Regions from separate parts of the Arthrobacter alpinus genome, predicted to be linked through region 1. Evidence: riboswitches for the same ligand, from Rfam matches in the RefSeq annotation. Region 1 holds a riboswitch; each other region holds the start of a gene.
What was found. Region 1 has a riboswitch for thiamine pyrophosphate ahead of thiO (glycine oxidase ThiO). Riboswitches for the same ligand answer to the same signal wherever they lie in the genome.
Positions count from the first base shown of each region.

Region 1 (4,945 bases):
GTTGCCCTGGGCGTCAGTGGCAACCACCCACATCGGCGACTGCTCATGATCCAGGGCCGCCCCGGTAGCGGCCAATGCGTCCAGCACTGGCCCGCTTTCACTAAACGGCACCGTCACATCCACGTGGAAACGGTTCGCTTTGGGTGTGTCAGTCTTTTGAAACCAGAGAGAGGGGCCCCGACCCATAGGATCGGCGAGGCTGCCATCCTCCTGGCGCTTGTACCCCAATGCGGTACGCCACGTCGCCGAAATCGCGTCGATGTCGTCGGTGTCAATAGCGATCTCGAGCGTGCGCAGCAGTTCCGGCCGCGCCAAGGCATCCACGGCATGCGCAGCCGCGGAAATTGTCGTGGCCAGGGCGGTGTCCCGCGCTGTCACTACGGATCCGGCGTCGTGCGAGGTCAGCGTCACGAACAAGGTCTCGTAGCGCCAGTCCACATCGGGGTGGTGGTTGGCGCCCTGGGCCAGTTCCCCGATAGCGGCAAACAGCTCAAGGGCAGCGGCCGCCGTCGGGCACTTCAGTGAGGTGCGCAGGGCACCCAAGCCCCAAGTCCAGTCGGGCAACGCCGCCAGTGCTGTGTCGATCTGGGTCCTGGTCAAAACATCGGATGCGGCCATTGCGAGCTCCTTGGGCGTGTTACAGGTCCGGGCGGCCATCCATGGCCGAGGACGCCAACGCGTGGCGGCGCTTGGGAATGCGGCCTGCCTGTGCTGCCAGTCTGCCACCGATGACGGCATGTTTGAAGGCCTGCGCCATACGGATCGGGTCCTGGGCCCGTGTGACGGCAGTGGCCAGCAGCACCGCGTCGCAGCCCAGTTCCATGGCCAAGGCGGCGTCGGAGGCAGTACCGATCCCGGCGTCGAGCACCACGGGCACGGACGCGCGGGAGACGATCAGCTCAATGTTGTGCGGGTTCAAGATGCCCAGGCCCGTGCCGATCGGGGCGCCCAGCGGCATGACGGCCACGGCCCCGAGCCGCTCCAGGCGCAGCGCTAAAACCGGGTCGTCATTGGTGTAGGCGAACACCTTGAAGCCCTTGTTGACGAGCTGTTCGGTGGCGTCCACCAGTTCCACGGCGTCCGGCAGCAGGGTGTGCTCATCGGCGATGACTTCCAGCTTCACCCAGTGTGTTTCCAACGCCTCCCGGGCCAGCTCCGCCGTCATGACCGCCTCGCGGGCCGTGAAGCAGCCGGCTGTGTTGGGCAGCACGCGGATATTGTTCTGAAGCAGCAGCTCAAAGAGGTTGCTCCCTGCGGAGCCGCCGGCGCCCTGGCCCGGTGTACTGTAGCGGCGCATCGCCACCGTGGTCAGCTCGGTCCCGGAAGCGAGCAGGGCGGCGCCGAGTCCGGCCAGGCTTGGTGCCCCGCCGGTGCCCATGATGAGCCTCGATCCCAGTGTCACGCCGTCGATGACCAGCGTGTCAGTCCCGGTCAGCAGTTCAGTCATGTGGTTCTCCTTCGTGGAAGCAAATGTGAGCATGTGCCTAGCCGCCTTGGACCGCTGTGACGATCTCAATGTCGTCGTTTTCCTCGACGCGGTTGTGCGCCCATTGGCTGCGCGGCACAATACCGGCGTTGCGCGCCACGGCGACGCCAAGACGGCCGCCGTCGGCGGCCTGGCCCGTACCCAAAAGCGCACGTCCCGTGACCGCTGTGACCAGATCGGCCACTGTAGTCCCGGGGCTGAAGGGGTGCGTGGCACCGTTGAGTTTAAGCATGGTCATGGTTTCTCCTGGGCGGACATGAGGGCGGGCATGAGGGTGGGCGAGAACCTGTCCGGGCGGAAGCGTTCCCACGCGAGGTCGGTGATGTTGCCCAGCAGCTGGCGGGCGATGAGGGCGGCGATCGGGGTCAGGAGCACGCCGTGGCGGAAGAATCCGGTGGCGATGACGAGCCCGGGGATGTCCCGGCCGTCGGCGCCAGCCACCCGGCCCAGCAGCGGTGCGTTGTCGGGGGTACCCGGGCGGGCGCGGGCGGTGGTTTCCAGCAGTTCCAGTTCGGCGACTGCGGGCACCAGCACCTGGGCGTCGCGTAGCAGCTGGTGCACTCCCCCGGCACTGACACCGGCGGCGCCGTCCTCCCGGTTGCTGGCGCCAATGACCACGGTCCCGTCTGGTCGCGGGACAATGTAAACCGGCAGCCCCCGGACAAGTCCGCGCAGCGTGGCGGTGGTCAGCGGGCGCAGGTGCTCCGGGACGCGCAGCCTCAGGATGTCGCCGTAGACGGGGCGCAGCGGCAACACCAGCCCCGCCGGCAGCCCTCCCAGTGCAGGCGCCCCCAAACCGTTGGCGACGATGACTTCCCGCGCGTGGACTTGTGTTCCGTCCGCCAGTACGACGCCGGTCACCCGCGAGTGCGTGTTGCCCGCGTTTTCGTGGAGCAGGCCCACGGCTGCCTGGCCAATGGCGGCACCTGCGCTGTCACCGCGTGAACGGGCCACGGCAGCGAGCCGGGCGCGGATGGCTGCCGCCACGGCGCGCGGATCGACCTGGTGGTCCTGGGCAACACGGTACGCGCAAGAAAGGTGCGGGCCCAGCATCGGCTCCTGCGCGCGGGCTTCCTTGATGCTCAGCTGCTCCACGGCGAGCCCGTGCTTGTGCTGGACGTCGCGGAGGTCCGCCAAGGCGTCGCGGTCCGCAGCGTCCGCGCCCAGGACGAGGGTCGGCGTCGTACTGAATCCTGTCTCCGGCAGGCCCTGTGCTAGGAGCGGGGCGATGAAATCGTCCCAGCGCGCATTGGAGGCCAGTGTCAGCTCCAGGAGGTCCTCTTCCTGGTAGTGCAATTCGCTGACCGGGGCCAGCATCCCGGCGGCTGCGAAGGTGGCACCACTGGCCGGCGCCGGGTCGATGACGGTGACGTTGCGACCGGCCTGCTGGACTTCCCAGGCGATGCCCAGGCCGACGATGCCGCCGCCGATGACGGCCACGTCGGTGGCAATAATTTCCGGCACTGTGTGTGCCATTTGTGTCTCCTTCCCTACGCCGGTACGAGCCGGATCAGGTTCCACGCCCACTGGGCGTATTTCGGTCGGCGCATCAGGCGCCCTCTCAGCCAGCATGCCTGGCTCCCGCGGTACTGAACTAGTCTATGAGATATGAGCCGTTCCTTCCTCACCCATGACGCCACGCCCACCTTTTCTGCCCTGCCCGCCGCGTCGCCTGTGGCGTCCGCCGTGGCCGATGCCCGCCTATACCTGTGCACTGATGCCCGCGCGGGACGGGGCGACTTTGCCGATTTCCTCCGGGCCGCCTACGCCGGCGGCGTGGACATCATCCAGCTGCGGGACAAGTCGCTGGAGGCGGCACAGGAGCTTGAGCTGTTGGCCGTGTTGCGCTCCGTGGCGTCCGAATGTGGCAAACTCTGGGCCGTCAACGACAGGGCGGACCTTGCCGTTTTGTCAGGTGCCCCGGTGTTTCATGTGGGCCAGCAGGACCTGCCGCTGCCTGCCGCGCGGTCACTTGTAGGGCCCTCGGTGTCGCTGGGGCTTTCCTGCCACGACCCCGCCCAGGCGGCCGCGGCTGCTGCCGATCCGGACGCCGATTACTTCTGTGTAGGGCCGCTGTGGGCCACCCCTACCAAGCCGGGCCGGGCCGCCGTGGGGCTGTCCCTGGTGGAACACGCCGCCTCCTTGGACACGGCCAAGCCGTGGTTTGCCATTGGCGGGGTGGACCTTTCCAACGTTGATGCGGTGGTTGCCGCGGGCGCCTCGCGCATTGTGGTGGTGCGGGCCATCACCGAGGCTGCGGATCCGACGGCGGCTGCCGCGGCATTGCGCTCACGCCTGCCTGCGCTGGGGTAGTTTCCAGCACTGCCCGTTCGATCTCAGGAACCCGTGCGGGTCGCCGCCTCAAGTTCGGCACGGTACGCGGCCCACTCTTGTTGTGTGCGGCGGGAGACATTGGGGTCCAGCGGGCCGTTGCCGACGGCACCGTCGATCAATTCGCCAATGATGTCCGCGTGGCCTGCGTGACCGGCCGTTTCCACGCACATGTGCACCAGAATCTGGTGCACGGTCACCTGACGCCGTTCGGCCGGCCACCACGGCACCTGGCCGACGGCGTCGAGGGGAAGCAGCTCGATGGTCTCATCACTGTGCCGAGCGGAAAACTCGGCAAACTCAAGGGTCTGTGCCCGCGTCTGTGCCGCGGTGGCCCACATGTCGGCATCCCGGGGCGCGTCGTCGGCCATCCAGGGCGCCTCCATGCCACTTGGCCGCCCGAAGACCTCGCCAAAGTATCCGAGCTGGACGCTGCTGACGTGTTTGAGAAGGCCCAGCAGGCTGGTGCCCGTGGGGTCATGGGGCGGCGGACGTCGCAGTCCCCCAGTCCGTCAAGCTTGGCGAGTAAATCCTCGCGGCGGGCTCGTAAATACCCGAGAAGAGTGGCTTTTTCATCCATGCTGCCACTGTCCCGCAAAGCCGGCTATTTGTGCCAGTATGTCCAGCTGCGCGTCGAAAAGTGCCGCCGGGTTGCCGAACGTTTCCTCCCCATATTGACCAAAGACCTCAAAGTTGACGGCCCCGAACAGGGCCGCCCACACCAGCACACCGCGGGTCAGCGCGGCATCGTCGAGAGTCAGCGACAGTTCCCCCCCCCCGAATGGCTGCAAAGTCCCCTGACGGGACAGCCCTGGAGGGCTCAGCAAGGCCCTTTTGGGGGGAGAGTTTTCCCGCCTGGTGGGCGCATTGGAAGATGCGCACCAGCTGGCCAATCACCCGTGTTCCAGGACCCGTGGTTTGCTCGGCCGGGGCCTGGTAGCCCGGAACAGGTGAGCCAAAAAGCAGGCCGTAGCAGGCCGGCTCCGCCAGGGCCCTGGCCCGGCACGAGGCTCAGCTGCGCCAAGATCCGCCGCACCAGCGCAACCATGGCTGCTGCAGGGGCCGGCAGCACGGCACTCGAACCGGTGGAAACTTTCCTTGGTGTGGGCCGCTCGGGGTTCGCCTCCC
Region 1 is NZ_CP012677.1:2,585,703-2,590,647, forward strand. Features, by position in the region: gene AOC05_RS11620 (4a-hydroxytetrahydrobiopterin dehydratase) at 1-618, opposite strand, end outside; gene AOC05_RS11625 (thiazole synthase) at 638-1,447, opposite strand; gene thiS (sulfur carrier protein ThiS) at 1,485-1,724, opposite strand; gene thiO (glycine oxidase ThiO) at 1,721-2,962, opposite strand; TPP riboswitch at 2,957-3,080, opposite strand; gene thiE (thiamine phosphate synthase) at 3,095-3,799, shown strand; gene AOC05_RS11645 (DinB family protein) at 3,823-4,317, opposite strand; gene AOC05_RS20355 (TetR-like C-terminal domain-containing protein) at 4,390-4,608, opposite strand; gene AOC05_RS20820 (WHG domain-containing protein) at 4,505-4,807, opposite strand; gene AOC05_RS11655 (FUSC family protein) at 4,864-4,945, shown strand, end outside.

Region 2 (4,945 bases), 790 kb from region 1:
CTGGGGAATCAATCTTGTTCAACGCCACCAGCTTCGGGCGCTGATTCAGGGGCACCACGTCGCCGTCGGATCCGGCGAAGCTCATGTCTACGGCGTAGTTGTCCAGTTCACGTTCAATCACGGCCAGATCCGAGAGTGGGTCCCTGTCGGCTTCCAGCGTGGCGCAGTCAAGGACGTGCACCAGGGCTGCGCAACGCTCCACGTGGCGCAGGAAGTGGTGACCTAGGCCCTTGCCTTCGCTGGCACCTTCGATCAGGCCCGGAACATCGGCGATGGTGAAGCGGACGTCCCCTGACTGCACCACGCCCAGGTTAGGGATCAAGGTGGTGAAGGGGTAGTCAGCGATCTTGGGCCTTGCCGCCGACATCGCAGCAATCAGGCTGGACTTGCCGGCGGAGGGGAAACCTACCAACGCGATGTCGGCTATGGATTTCAGCTCTAGGACGATGTCCCGCTCGTCGCCATCCACACCCAGCAAAGCAAAGCCGGGCGCCTTACGTTTTTGTGAAGACAGGGCCGCGTTACCGAGTCCGCCTTGGCCGCCGGCTGCTGCAACAAATTCGGTGCCCTCGCCCACCAAATCGGCAATGACATTGCCGGCTTTGTCCTTCACGACGGTTCCGTCGGGGACGTTCAGGATCAGGGTTTCCCCGATCTTGCCGTCACGCCAGTCACCCATGCCCGGGCCACCGTTGGTGCCGTGGCGGTGCGGTGCGTGGTGGTAGTCAAGGAGCGTGGTGGTCTGGGCGCTCACGCGCAAGATGACGTTGCCGCCATCGCCGCCCTTGCCGCCGTCGGGACCACCCAGGGGCTTAAACTTTTCGCGTTTTACCGAGACGCAGCCATGGCCACCTGTCCCGCCGGATACGTGTAATACAACCCGGTCAACAAAGCTGGCCAATGGATTCTCCTTGATTAGTACTACTTTGATTCACACTGCAGTTGCACACTTATTCTAGTCCGCTGGAGGGACTGTGGCCTGGTGCCGGCCACACGCAAAAACACGGCGTGTTAAAACACAGTGGAGCGAGCCAGGCGGCCCGCTCCACTCGCGAAAACTTTGCTATTAGACCGCAGCTGCGACGATGTTCACGACGCGTCGTCCGCGACGCTGACCGAACTCGACCGCGCCTGCATCCAAGGCGAACAATGTATCGTCCTTGCCACGACCAACACCCTCACCGGGGTGGAAGTGGGTGCCGCGCTGACGAACGATGATTTCGCCTGCCTTGACAACCTGACCGCCGAAGCGCTTTACACCCAAGTACTGAGCGTTTGAATCACGACCGTTGCGAGTGGAACTCGCACCCTTTTTATGTGCCATTTGAAATGCCTACCTTTTGACTAAAAGTAACTGTGAAAGAGGACCTACTACGACGCGCAATTACGCGATCGAGGTGATCTTGACCTTGGACAGTTCCTGACGGTGGCCCTGACGCTTCTTGTAACCGGTCTTGTTCTTGAACTTCTGGATGACGATCTTCGGTCCACGAAGATCCTCCAACTTCTCAGCCGTAACCTTCACATTAGCCAGGTCCTTTGCGGCGGTGGTGATTTTCTCACCATCAACCAGCAGCAAAGCGGGCAGCTCAAGCGTGCTGCCGACTCCACCGGGGACGCGGTTCATGGTCACGTGGTCTCCAACGGAAACCTTTTCTTGACGGCCGCCTGCGCGGACAATCGCGTACACCACTGGGGAACTCACTTCTCTCGACGTTATTACAAAGAATTAATGTGCCTCAACGCCGTGGACCTCAATGGAGTTCTACCATGGAGTGGTTGCCCTAAGTGTTGGCGTAAGCACCGAAGATCAAGAATACGCTAACTCTTGCCCCGGCCGCAAATGAGACTGATTCCGTACCGCTGGGATCGGTCAGGGCGAACATTCATCCGCCTGTTCCAATCCCGCTCAACGGAACCGTGCACCACTACTTTAGCGTGCTTTGGCGCCAACAGTTTCCCATACGCGTTTCCCGGGCCGTGTCGTGTGCTACTGATGCCAGTGGCGTTAATCACGTGCGACCCTGTGCGGGGTGCTGTCAGCGTGCAGACGTGGCGCATCAAAGAAGTCCACTTCGAACTGGGCGGAGTGCGCAAATGCCGCCCGCATCCGCTGGCGCTCACGCTCCGATCCCCGGCGTGCGGCGGCATCGGCAATCTCCACGGCCGTCCTGGTGGCCTCGGCGAATTCCTCGTCGGCATACGTTGCAAGCCACTCGCCGTACGGGTGTGCACCCTCCCGCCCGGAACCGACGGCGTCCAAGGCTACCGTGCCGACGCCGTCAAAGATTTCCTTTTCGGCGGCCACAAATTGTGCGTGCAGGACCCTGCCCACCTCCGCGTACAGCCAATAGCAGGGCAGCACCGCTGCCACCACTTCCCCATAGCTGCCGCTGAAGGCCGCCGCTGCCAGATGGTCAACGTAGTGCTTAGTCACAGGCCCCATCAGGTGCTTGTGCGGGTTTTTGGACAACCACACCTTGTGCAGTTCCAGCTCTACCGCGAGGCAATTTTGTGCGCCCTGAGCCCAAAAGCGTTGCTCCTCCTCGGTGGGAGCGAGGGCGCTGGCATGGGCCAGGACACGCGAATATGCGCCAAGGTAGAGCGCGTCCTGGACCAGATAGTAGCCAAAGTGTTCGCGCGGCAGCGTCCCCGCGAGTAGTTCCTTGATGAAATCGAGTTCAAAGATGGCCGCCCGCTGCCCGGAAATCTCGGCCCACAGGCTGGCACTGAACTCGCCACCCTGAGGCGCCGCGGTCGCCCACAGCGCATGAAAGTGATTCAGTGGGCCCCTGCCCTGCCCAACATTTAGTTCGCCGGAGGCCTGTAACGCTTGCGTCAGCCAGGCCTTGGCCTTCCCCACGCTTGCGGACCATTCCCCGGTTTGCGCCTGCAACGTGGCCACGGCAGCCGAGAGCGTGCACCCTGTGCCATGTGTGTTGGCAGTGTCCACCCGTGCCGCGGTGAATTCAACCAGCGAACCGTCCGGGGCAATGAGCGCGTCCGGGCAAACATCCGAGGCAAGGTGCCCACCCTTGACCAACACCTGGACGTTCCTGGCCGCGGCCAATATTTTGCCTTGATGGAGGGCTTCCTCCCACGTGCGGGCTTCCGGCTCGCTCACCAACACTGCCAGCTCGGGCAGGTTGGGTGTGACCAGGTGTGTGTGGGCCAACAGCTCGAGGAGAGCCTCCCTAGCCTCTCCTGAAATCAGCGAATCCCCGCTGCTTGCCACCATGACCGGGTCAAGGACCACCACGGCAGGCCGGGTTTCCTCCAGCCAGTCCCCTACAGCCCTGATCACCTCCGCATTGGCCAGCATGCCGATCTTGACGCTGTCAATGGCGATGTCCTCGCTGAGTGCTTCCAACTGCTGCATGAGGAAGTCCACGGGTGGGATGTGAACGCTGCGCACACCCTGCGTGTTTTGCGCCGTCAACGCCGTGATTACGGTCATTGCGTACCCGCCATGGGCACTGATGGCCTTGATGTCCGCCTGGATGCCGGCGCCTCCGGAAGGGTCGGAGCCGGCAATGCTCAGCACTCGCGGATGGTCGGGACGGCCCTGGAAAGGTGTGGTTAAAGTGTCGTACGTCAAAAGGACATCCCTTCGCCGGTATTAACCGGGCAGGTTCAACGGGTCTTTTCTCAGCCGGACCGATTGTCTAGGCACCCCGTGTCGATCTCCACCCTAGCCTTCCGCCGCCCACTTAAAAAACCAGGTACCAGAAGCTGCCTTCCGTCAACTGAACCACGTTGCTGGAAAGGCGTTTCTGGTACCTGGTGCCGACGTTCGGCTAGAGTTCGGAGGCTGGAACCCCGACACCGAGCATGATGATGGGCGCCGCGTCCTTCTTGCTCGCCACGGCCGGCGTTGGTACGACGGCGGCGGCGCTGCTGTGCTGGGCCGGGCCATGCCCTGCTGTGGCACCGTCAGAGGTTTCCACTTTCATGTCTGCTCCGCCCTGGGCGCTTCTGGCGCTTCGGTTCCGGCGTCCACGCCGTGAGCGCTGGCGGTTATCCGCGTGGGCCTGATCAGGGGCTCCCCCATGGCTTTCCGACAGCTGGTCAAGGGCAACGGCGAGTTCGGCCAGCTGCTCGGCATGGTCTGTGTCGGTGGCGGTGTCGTGGTGGTGTCCGCGCGGCAGTTCAATGGCTTCCCCGGCAAGTGTCAACGTGGCGGTGTCAACGACGCTGGCTGTCAGGGGCTGCGCCGGGGCAGGCTCGGCGTCGTGGTGCGCCGCGGCCGCTGCTGCTGCAATGTTTGCTAGGGCCGCACGGGCCTCGGTTGCCTTGTGTGCCTTCTGCGCTTCAGCAGCCTCGTCAACGACAGGTACGTGAGGCACATGGGTCTGCTCCGCTTCGGTCGCCATGTCCTGCTCGCCGTCGTGGCCCGGCTGTGAACGGTTGCGGTTGCGCTTGCGTTCGCTTCGGGTGGAGCGGTTGGCCATGCGTTCGCCGTCACGGCCCTCACTTTTGACCACATGCGCCTGCTGCGCCACGTGCGCCTGGTGCGACTCAGCGGCAACAGTGTGGACGCGGCGGTGCTCAACAGGGATCTCATGGGTGACCATGCCGCGTCCGGCACAGGCCTCACACTGCTCACCAAAGACTTCCAGCAGGCCGGTGCCCATGCGCTTGCGCGTCATCTGGACCAGGCCAAGGCTGGTCACCTCGGCCACCTGGTGCTTGGTCCGGTCGCGGCCCAGGCACTCCACCATGCGGCGCAGCACCAGGTCGCGGTTGGATTCCAGGACCATGTCGATGAAGTCGATGACGATGATGCCGCCAATGTCGCGCAGGCGCAGCTGGCGGACCACTTCCTCGGCAGCTTCCAGGTTGTTCTTGGTGACGGTCTCTTCCAGGTTGCCACCTGTCCCGGTGAACTTGCCTGTGTTGACGTCAACCACTGTCATGGCCTCGGTCCGATCAATCACCAAGGAGC
Region 2 is NZ_CP012677.1:1,796,151-1,801,095, forward strand. Features, by position in the region: gene obgE (GTPase ObgE) at 1-901, opposite strand, end outside; gene rpmA (50S ribosomal protein L27) at 1,067-1,324, opposite strand; gene rplU (50S ribosomal protein L21) at 1,385-1,693, opposite strand; gene AOC05_RS08000 (bifunctional hydroxymethylpyrimidine kinase/phosphomethylpyrimidine kinase) at 2,009-3,598, opposite strand; TPP riboswitch at 3,589-3,687, opposite strand; gene AOC05_RS08005 (Rne/Rng family ribonuclease) at 3,798-4,945, opposite strand, start outside.
Region 2: linked by a shared signal. The riboswitch ahead of AOC05_RS08000 (bifunctional hydroxymethylpyrimidine kinase/phosphomethylpyrimidine kinase) and the one ahead of thiO (glycine oxidase ThiO) in region 1 are both predicted to bind thiamine pyrophosphate.

Region 3 (4,945 bases), 110 kb from region 1:
AACACTGCGTGGACAGCTGTCGACGTGGAGCCCCAGCCATGCCATGATGCGAAGCACGGCAACGCAGAGGAGCGCTAAACAATGACGTCATGGAAGATTCGGGACTTTCATTCCCAGGATGTGGAGGGGATCTTGCAACTTTGGCAGTCCCTGCGCGCCACCAAAGTGGAACCGGTCTATGACCTGTCCGAGGTGCTGGCCTCGTGCGAGAAGGACCATGCCGTGGTGGCTGTCCAGGGCGAACAAGTGATTGGCGCTGCGGTGGGGCGCGCCGCCCACGACCAGGGCTGGATCGTGTTTTTGTCCACCCTGCCGGAATTTCGCGGACGCGGGATTGGCACCTCGCTGCTGGCCGCCGTCGAGAACCGCATGGCGGCCCACGGGTTGAACAAGCTCTCTGCACTCATGCCGGAAACGGAGACCCGCGTGGAGGCGTTCACTAACCGGGGCTTCGTGGTGAAAAAGAACCTGCGCTATTTTGAACGCCGCATCCCCGTCCAGCGCGCCGAGCTGGGCGCCTTGGACGAACTGGGCGGACGGTTGCTTCCGCGCGACCTCTGGGACCGGGTGGCAGGTATGACCGCCGAGAAGGAATTGCTGGAACGGCGTCTGGTGCTGCCCCTGGCAGAGCCGGACCTGGCCGACGAATTCGGTGTGGTGCCCCCACGCGCTGTCGTGCTGTTTGGCCCGCCCGGCACCGGCAAGACCACCTTTGCCAAAGCCATGGCGTCCCGCCTGGAATGGCCGTTCGTGGAAGTCTTCCCCTCCCGGTTGGCGGGGGAGCCCGGCGGCCTGGCCGGGGCCCTGCGCCAAACCTTTCTGGACATCGCCGAACTCGAACATGCCGTGGTGTTCATTGACGAGGTTGAGGAGATCGCCTCGCAGCGTTCGGGGGAGCCGCCCTCGCCCATGCAGGGAGTAACTAACGAGCTTCTGAAGATCATTCCGGCATTCCGGGACCAGCCCGGCCGACTGTTGGTATGCGCCACGAACTTCATCCGCTCCCTGGATTCGGCCTTCCTGCGCCACGGCCGTTTTGACTACGTCATTCCCATCGGCCTGCCGGACGACGACGCCCGCACCGCCATGTGGCGCCGGTTTATTCCGGAGACGGTGGTGGAGGAGGTGGATGTGGCCGGGTTGGTCGCGGCCAGCTCCGGGTTCTCCCCGGCGGATATCGAATTTGCCGCCCGCAGCGCCTCGCAGCGGGCCCTGGAAAAGGCCGTGTACGACGACGTCAGCCACGCTCCCGCCGCCGGCCCCCGCGGCCCGGTGACAGCGGACTACCTGGAGACCATTGCCGACACCCGAGCCACCGTCAGCGATGCCGTGGCAGCGGACTTCTTGGAGGATATCGACGCCCTCGCGCGGACGTAACAAACGGGCACTGGGTGCTTCTGGATAAATGGGGTCGGCTAGACTCGCTGGCAGTGACACGGGGTGCCCTTGGCGGGCTGAGAAAGACACCCGTTGAACCTGATCTAGTTAGCACTAGCGAAGGGATGTCCTGCCGGTTTCTTGCGCGCCACCCATGTTAATGGCGCTTTGCCGTGCCCATCTTTTCGCCTAATCCAAGGTGGAGAACCATGCAGTTTCCAGAACAAGTAGTCCTCGTCACCGGTGCCGGCCGCGGACTGGGCGCCCACATCGCCCAGGCGTTCCTGGGCACCGGAGCCCGCGTGGTGGTCAACTACCGCAGCAGTGCAGACGCCGCCGAGGCGCTGGCCGCCAATGCCGGCCCCGGGCGGGCCCTGGCCGTACAGGCCGACGTCACCAACCCGGAGGACGTCGCAGCCCTGTTCGCGGCCGCGGAACGGCACTTTGGTGCTGCCATCACCACTGTGGTGAACAACGCCTTGGCCGACTTTTCCTTCAACGGTGACGCCCGCTCCACCGCCGGCACCATCGCCTGGGCCGACTTTGACGCCCAGTTCTCCGGAAGCGTGCGCGGTGCGCTGAACACCACTCAGGCGGCCCTGCCAGGCATGAAGGCCCACGGCTTTGGCCGAATCGTGAACATTGGCACCAACCTGTTCCAAAACCCCGTAGTGCCGTACCACGACTACACGGCGGCAAAGGCGGCACTGCTGTCCCTGACCCGCACACTCGCCGTGGACCTGGGGCCTGCGAACATCAGCGTGAACATGGTCTCCGGCGGCCTGCTGCGCACCACCGACGCCAGCGCAGCCACGCCCGAGGAGGTCTTTGACTACATCGCCGCGGCAACGCCGCTTCGCCGGGTCACCACGCCGGCCGAACTCGCCGACACCGTGCTGTTCTTCGCCTCGCCGTGGGCCCGGTCGGTGACGGGGCAGAACATCATGGTCGACGGCGGGCTGGTGATGAACTGATACCGGACTTCGCTTTGCGGCAACTACACCTGAACGTGCTCCTGCACGGCTGAGGCCACCACTGCGCCGCCTGGCGGATGCCTGGCTCCCCGATCGCGGAGCTTGGCGACATCGGCTACTACGAGCAGCTGGGACCTTGAGGGACCCGTGCCAGCCCTGGCGCCGGCGTCGGACTTCACAGGGCAGTTATTTCACGACCCTGCGCATCATCGAGACCGAGCAGCCCACGCTGTGCCAGCTTCTGGGCAGGCTCGCTGCCGGCGTCGAGCAGCCCACGGTGGTGGCCACCCCGGAGTAGGTGGCCGATGAAATGCAGCGCTGGTCTGAACAGGGCGGGGCGGACGGTTTCAACCTGATGCCGCCCCTGCAGCCGTGGCCGCCAGCCCGGAGAGGAAGAGCCCCAGACCGAATTCAAAGGAGGCGTCGGTGCCGGTGCCGGAGCCATCCAACAGGCCCGCACGGAGTAGGCCGGCACGGGTCTGCTCCTGTGTGACGGCGCCCAGGATGTAGTGTGCCAGGGCGTCGGCGCCCCAGCGCGCCTCCCCGATGGCCAACCCCTGCCCCATCAGCAGGGTGCGCAGGCGCAGTAGCGGTGACGGGGCCTCCGGATCCAGCGCCCATGCCAGGGCAACCACCTCGGCGCCGTCGCGGACCGAGAGCAGCGCGCCGCGGATGTCCAAGGCCAATCCGCGCGGGGAAACCGATTCGCCCACCGGTTCCAGGATCAGCCCGGCCAGCACCGTCAACAGGTCCTGCTTGTTCTTGATGTGCCAGTATAAGGCCCCGGGCTGGACCTCCAAGTCCCGGGCCAGCCGTCGCATGGACAGGTCGGCCAGGCCGTATTCGCGCAAGATCCCCATAGCGGCGTCCACGATGTGCCCGCGTGTCAACGCCATGGTTTCCGGTCCCTTCGGCTTGGTCGACGTGCCCCAGTGGCACCCTTACATCTTCCCCCATGCGCGGGCCTTCCAATTGACAGCAGCACCGCCAACTCCCACACTTGAACAGTGTTCAATTACTTTGATGACCTCGCCCGCCGGCAGCTGTCCGGTGCCACCTTGACCCGTGACGAGGCACTTGCCGTCCTCACCTCCACCGATGAGCAACTGCTGGAGGTGGTGGCTGCCGCCGCACGCCTGCGGCGGGCCCACTTCGGCAACTCCGTGAAGGTGAACTACCTAGTCAACCTCAAATCGGGGCTGTGCCCGGAGGATTGCACCTACTGTTCCCAGCGCCTGGGCTCCGCCGCGCAAATCCTCAAATACACCTGGCTCAAGCCCGAGGAAGCCGTGGCGCAAGCCGCCACAGGCATCCGTGCCGGAGCCTCCCGGGTCTGCCTGGTGGCCAGCGGCAAAAGCCCCAGCGACCGCGACGTGGACCGCGTGGCCGGTCTGGTCAGCGAGCTCAAGTCCGAGCACCCGGACGTCGAGGTCTGCGCTTGCCTGGGTATCCTCAAGGACGGCCAGGCCGGGCGCCTGAAGGATGCTGGAGCAGACGCCTACAACCACAACCTGAACACCAGCGAAGCCATGTACTCCCAGATCTGCTCCACCCATGAATACTCCGACAGGGTGCGCACAGTGGAGCAGGCCAAGGAGGTCGGACTCTCCCCGTGTTCCGGGCTGATCGTGGGCATGGGCGAAAGCGACGAACAACTCATTGACGCCGTCTTCGCCCTTCGCGCGCTGAGCAGTGAATCCATCCCCGTGAACTTTCTCATGCCGTTTGACGGGACGCCGCTGGAGGGCACCTGGCTGCTCACCCCCGCTCACTGCCTGCGCATCCTGGCCCTGGTCCGCTTTGCCTGCCCTGACACAGAGCTGCGCATGGCCGGCGGGCGCGAGATGCACCTGCGCACGCTCCAGCCGCTGGCTTTACATGTGGCCAACTCGCTGTTTCTGGGCGACTACTTGACCAGCGAGGGCCAGGAGGCGGTGGCGGACCTGGACATGATCGCTGAGAACGGTTTTGTGGTCTTGGGCCGCACGCAGCCTGATGAACTTGGGGCCGACGACGCCGGAACCTCCCCGGGTGGGCCCCTAGCCATCCGTCGCCGCGGAGCCGGAACGGCCATGGCTCCCAATGCGTGATGGCGCCAGTGCGGCGCTGATGACGCACGCTGGAGCGGACACGCCCGCAGTGCCGGTCTTGCCTTCGGGGCCGGATCCGCTGGTTGCTCGCGACCGGGGACTACTGTGGCACCCCTACGCCCCGTTGGACGGTGACGCGCCCTACGCGGTGCACGGCGCCCACGGCACCAGCCTGCACCTGGCCGCCCAGGATGGCACCACCTTTGAGGCCGTGGACGCCATGAGTTCGTGGTGGTCCGCCATTCACGGCTACCGGCATCCGGCCCTGGACCGGGCTCTGTTGGAGCAGGCCGGACGGTTCAGCCATGTCATGTTTGGTGGCCTGACGCATGAGCCAGCGGTACATCTGGCCGAACAGCTCGTGGCACTGACCCCGGACGGGCTTGACCACGTCTTCTTTGCGGATTCCGGCTCGGTGGCCGTGGAGGTGGCGCTCAAGCTGGCCGTCCAGTACCAGCTAGGACTCGGCCGGCCCCGGCGCACCAGGTTCCTGGCCCTGCGCGG
Region 3 is NZ_CP012677.1:2,698,541-2,703,485, reverse strand. Features, by position in the region: gene AOC05_RS12185 (ATP-binding protein) at 82-1,377, shown strand; TPP riboswitch at 1,427-1,520, shown strand; gene AOC05_RS12180 (3-oxoacyl-ACP reductase) at 1,587-2,351, shown strand; gene AOC05_RS19475 (hypothetical protein) at 2,488-2,649, shown strand; gene AOC05_RS12175 (TetR family transcriptional regulator) at 2,699-3,247, opposite strand; gene bioB (biotin synthase BioB) at 3,359-4,441, shown strand; gene AOC05_RS12165 (adenosylmethionine--8-amino-7-oxononanoate transaminase) at 4,461-4,945, shown strand, end outside.
Region 3: linked by a shared signal. The riboswitch ahead of AOC05_RS12180 (3-oxoacyl-ACP reductase) and the one ahead of thiO (glycine oxidase ThiO) in region 1 are both predicted to bind thiamine pyrophosphate.

Region 4 (4,945 bases), 620 kb from region 1:
TCAAGACCTCTTTGACGTTGAGGAGGACTCCGAGATCGCCATCGAAATTTCCGACTTCCATGAGAACGATCACCCCCTTGAGAGCCGAGAGATGATCCCAGGAGTCACCTTGAAGAAATCCGCCACCGCGCACAACGCCCATTCGCGGGCCAGGCATAATGCGAAGCCGAATGCCCAGCCGAATGCCCAGCCGAATGCCGAGCCGCAGGCGCCGGAGGACCGCTCATGAATGTCGCCTCCTTCGCTCCGCTTGCCGTGGCGCTTCCCTTCCTCGGGGCGGCCATCGCCTTTGTACTTATTCGCCATCCCCGCGCCCAGCGCAGGGTCAGCCTGGGAACGCTTTCCCTCACCCTGACCCTGGAGGTGTGGGTTCTGGCGGTGGTGTGGAATTCCGGGCCCGTTGCCGTGCAATTGGGCGGCTGGGCTCCACCCTTTGGCATTGTCATGGTGGCGGACCAGTTCTCCTCGCTGCTGTTGGTGGTCTCCTCCGCCGTCAGTCTGGCAGTGCTGGCCTACGCCTCCGGCCAGGGTGCCGCGGACGGAGAAGAAAGCGGGCCCGTCTCCGTCTTCCACCCCACCTACCTGATCCTGGTGGCAGGGGTTTCCAACGCCTTCCTGGCAGGGGATCTCTTTAACCTTTATGTGGGTTTTGAGATTCTACTGACGGCCAGCTACGTGTTGATGACGCTGGGCGGCACCGGCTCACGCATCCGTGCGGGCATCACCTACGTGGTGGTCAGTGTGGTGTCCTCGCTGTTGTTCCTGATAGCGATCGCCATGATCTACGGGGCCACCGGCACCGTGAACCTGGCAGACCTGGCCATCAAGCTTGGCGCGCTGGATCCGGGCACCCAGCAGCTGCTGCACGTGTTGTTGCTGGTGGCGTTTGGGATCAAGGCGGCCGTGTTCCCGCTGTCCTTCTGGCTGCCCGACTCCTACCCGACAGCCCCGGCCCCGGTGACCGCGGTGTTTGCCGGCCTGCTCACCAAGGTGGGCGTGTATGCGATCATCCGCACCGAAACCCTGTTGTTCCCCACCGATGATTTTAACGACGTACTGCTCTGGGTGGCGTTGCTGACCATGCTTGTGGGCATCCTGGGCGCCTTGGCCCAGACGGACATTAAACGAATGCTCTCCTTCACCCTGGTGAGCCACATCGGGTACATGATCTTCGGCGTCGCCCTGTCCTCCGTGCTGGGGCTGGCCGCCACCATTTTCTACGTCATCCACCACATCACCATCCAAACCAGCTTGTTCATGGTGACCGGCCTCATTGAACGCCGCGGCGGGACCTCGGCCATCACGCGGCTGGGCGGCCTGGCCAAACTCTCACCTATCCTGGCCGTGCTGTATTTCATCCCCGCCATGAACCTGGCCGGCATCCCGCCATTCTCCGGGTTCCTGGGCAAGCTGGGGTTGCTGCAGGCCGGTGTCGCCAACGGCTCACCGCTAGCCTATGCGCTGGTGGTGGGCGGGGTGGTGGCCAGCTTGCTGACCCTGCTGGTTATGGCACGCGTCTGGAACCGGGTGTTTTGGCGCAGCACCGCCGACGCCGAGAATCCAGACCCCGTGCTGCTTGCCTCCGCGCCGGTTGCTGCCGGGGGGCGCAGCATGAGCGCGTTGCGGACCAGCAAGCACGTTAACGCCACGGAGGGACGGTTTGCCGGCGAGAACGAGATACCCATCCTGCCCAAGATGATGGTGTATTCCACCATGGGGTTGGTGGCGCTGGGGCTTGCCATGAGCGTTTTTGCCGGCCCCTTGTTCGAGTTCAGTCAACAAGCCGCCGAGGGCATGTTGGCCCGCACCCCGTATATTGAGGCTGTTTTGGGCAGTGGGGTGGGCGCACCATGAGTACCAAGGTGAAAGAGGGAAAGCGGGGCGTGTGGCAAAAGGTGCCCCTGCTCATCTGGATGGTCTTTGTGTGGGGTGCGCTCTGGCAGGATTTCAGCCTGGGTAACCTGGTCTTTGGTGCCTTGATCGCTTTTGGGGTGTCCAAAGCGTTTTATCTGCCGCCCGTTGAACTGACGGGCCGCTTCAACGTGTTCCGGGCGCTCGTCTTTACGCTGCGCTTCCTTGGTGAGGTGACGGTGGCCAGTGTGCAGGTGCTCTACTTGGCCGTGGTGCGCGGGCCAGCCATCCGCAATGCTGTTATCGCCGTACCCCTGCGCAGCAAATCGGATTTTTTGATGACAGCCACCGGCCACGTGCTGTCCTTGATTCCAGGGTCCTTGGTGGTGGAGGTCGATCGCGGCACCTCCACCTTGTACGTGCATGCACTCAACGTCTCCACGCCCGAGGGCGTGACGAAGGCTCGTGCCGAAATCCAGGAGATCGAGGCCAGGCTCATTCGTGTCATGGGAAGCCGTGAAGAACTGGCGGCACTCAAAGCAGAGACGGCCCCGCCGTCACCTAGGGAGGCGCCATGACAGGCCTGCAAATTGTAGTGGTGATGGTCGCCGTCGTACTTTCACTGGCGGCAGCCGGGACCATTTACCGGATTGCGGCGGGGCCTTCCCTGCTGGACCGTGTGATTGCCGCAGATGTGCTGCTGGCAATTTTTGGCGCCTCACTGGCCACGGAGATGGCACTGAACCGGCACGCCGACAACCTTGCACTGCTGGTGGTTCTTAGCGTGATCGGCTTCATCGGCTCGGTCACCGTGGCCAGGTTTGTGGCCCATAAGAAGGAGGACGCATGAGCGTTGATGGCCTGATCAATGTGCTGACGGCGATTTGCCTGCTGGGCGGGGCCCTGATGAGCCTGGCCGCGGCCATTGGCCTGATGCGGTTCCCTGACCTGATGAGCCGGATGCACGCCGCCACCAAGCCGCAGGTGCTGGGTTTGTTCTTGATGCTGGCGGCCGTGGGCCTGCAGATCCGGGCGTGGTCGCTGGTTCCGATCTTGCTGGTGGCGTGGCTGTTTCAGCTGCTCACGGTTCCTGTGTCGGCCCATATGGTGGGCCGTGCCGGGTACCGGACCAAGCACCGGCGCCCCGAACTGCTCAGCGCCGACGAGCTCAACGAGGTGGTTGAGGCCGTTCGCGAGGACACCCAACCCGGCAATTAGGGAACCGGACTAGACCTCTTCGGGGTGGCTGTTGAAGCGGGCGATGGCCTTTTGTGTGGTGCGCCCGGCAATGACCTGGATGATGGCCGCCACAGCAGAGGACACCAGTGCAAACGTCAGGGCCGAGCGGAGGCTGTTCTCCAGGTCACCGCCGTCCTTGGGCGGCTTGTTCCCGGTGCTTTTCTCCCAAACGGTATCTACGATCTTGCTGGCCGCAAATCCTGCGCCCAGGCTGATGCCGGTGCTCAGCAGTTTGAATACGATATTCATATATGTCTCCTTGAACCGTGGGTGGGACTAATCCGCCCCGCACTGCGTTGTTGAAGCTAGTTTAGTGTGCGCCCGCGGCTCGCCGTCATAACGGCGTCGTAAAGGGGCGCCCGCGCCGCCATGCGCGTAAGCTGATATGAGCAATTCAACACGACAGGGGAGCGTCTACCCGCTAATGGGTACTGGCGCTGAGAGTGCGGTTCGCCGCAGACCCTCGAACCTGCTCCGGTTAGTACCGGCGAAGGGAGTCGAGTTCTCTTCGGTTGCGCGGAAATACCGTAGCAGCTGCCCCTCCTGAAAAGGAGGAATCTTTATGAGCAAGTCAGCAGCGGGCAATCCCGCAAACCCCAAGGCAGCTGCCAAGAGTACGTGGCGCGTGGTGGACATTGTGGTGGCATCGGTTTTGGCCGTGGCCGTGGGTGTCATCTTTTGGCTGTGGTCCGCCGGCTACGGCCTGATCAGCGCCTTGACCGTCGCGTTTCCGCCCCTTGTGGCACTCTACGGCGGCGGCTGGCTCATAGCCGGCGTGCTGGGTGCCTTAGTGATCCGCAAACCGGGTGCCGCACTGTACTGCGAGCTGGTGGCGGCCACCGTGGAGGGCCTGCTGGGCACCCACTTTGGCTTCACCGTCCTGCTGTCGGGACTGGTTCAGGGCCTGGGCGCGGAAGCCATCTTTGCCCTGTTCCGGTACCGCAAATTCACGCTGCCGGTGGCCCTGCTTGCGGGCGCGCTATCAGGGGTGGCGCTCGGGCTCAACGACAGCCTGATCTCCAACGTGGCCTGGGCGTTCGAGTGGAAGGCCTTGTATGTGGTGCTGGCCGCCGTCTCAGGTGCCGTCATCGCCGGCCTTTTGTCCTGGCTGGCCGTGCGCGGACTGGCACGCACCGGTGCGCTGGCCAATCTACCCTCGCGCGGGGCCGCCGCCGAATCGGTGGTGTAGGCCGTGACTGCGCAAGGATCCGGTGCGCAAGGGCGCGGCGTTGCCCCGGCGCGGATCAGCGCCAAGGGGTGGGGGTGGCAGCATTCGGGGCGCGCCGCCAAGGCAATCCATGACCTTGACCTGGAGATAGCACCCGGGGAACGAGTGCTGTTGCTGGGTCCCTCCGGAGCCGGAAAGTCCACGCTTCTGCACGCCCTTGCCGGCGTCTTGGGCGTCGATGAGGACGCCGACGAGTTTGGCACCCTGCTCATTGATGGGGCGCCGGTGGCGCAGGCCCGCGGTCGGACCGGGCTCATGCAACAGGATCCGGATGCGCAGGTGGTGCTGTCCCGCGTAGGCGACGACGTGGCCTTCGGTGCGGAGAACCTGTCCGTGCCTCGGGAGGAAATCTGGCGCCGGGTCCCTGCCGCGCTGGAGGCAGTGGGCTTGGCGCTGCCGCTGGATCACCCCACATCGGCGCTTTCGGGCGGACAAAAGCAACGCTTGGGCCTGGCGGGTATGCTGGCCATGCGCCCGGGCCTGCTGCTGTTGGATGAGCCCACCGCCAACCTGGACCCCGCAGGAGTGGTGGATGTGCGCGACGCCGTCTGCCGCAGCCTTGCCGAAACCGGTGCCACCCTGGTGGTGGTGGAGCACAGGGTACCGGTGTGGCTGGATGTGGTGGAC
Region 4 is NZ_CP012677.1:3,204,571-3,209,515, reverse strand. Features, by position in the region: gene AOC05_RS14570 (Na(+)/H(+) antiporter subunit C) at 1-229, shown strand, start outside; gene AOC05_RS14565 (Na+/H+ antiporter subunit D) at 226-1,854, shown strand; gene AOC05_RS14560 (Na+/H+ antiporter subunit E) at 1,851-2,429, shown strand; gene AOC05_RS14555 (monovalent cation/H+ antiporter complex subunit F) at 2,426-2,701, shown strand; gene mnhG (monovalent cation/H(+) antiporter subunit G) at 2,698-3,069, shown strand; gene AOC05_RS14545 (DUF4235 domain-containing protein) at 3,079-3,339, opposite strand; TPP riboswitch at 3,485-3,603, shown strand; gene AOC05_RS14540 (ECF transporter S component) at 3,653-4,279, shown strand; gene AOC05_RS14535 (ABC transporter ATP-binding protein) at 4,283-4,945, shown strand, end outside.
Region 4: linked by a shared signal. The riboswitch ahead of AOC05_RS14540 (ECF transporter S component) and the one ahead of thiO (glycine oxidase ThiO) in region 1 are both predicted to bind thiamine pyrophosphate.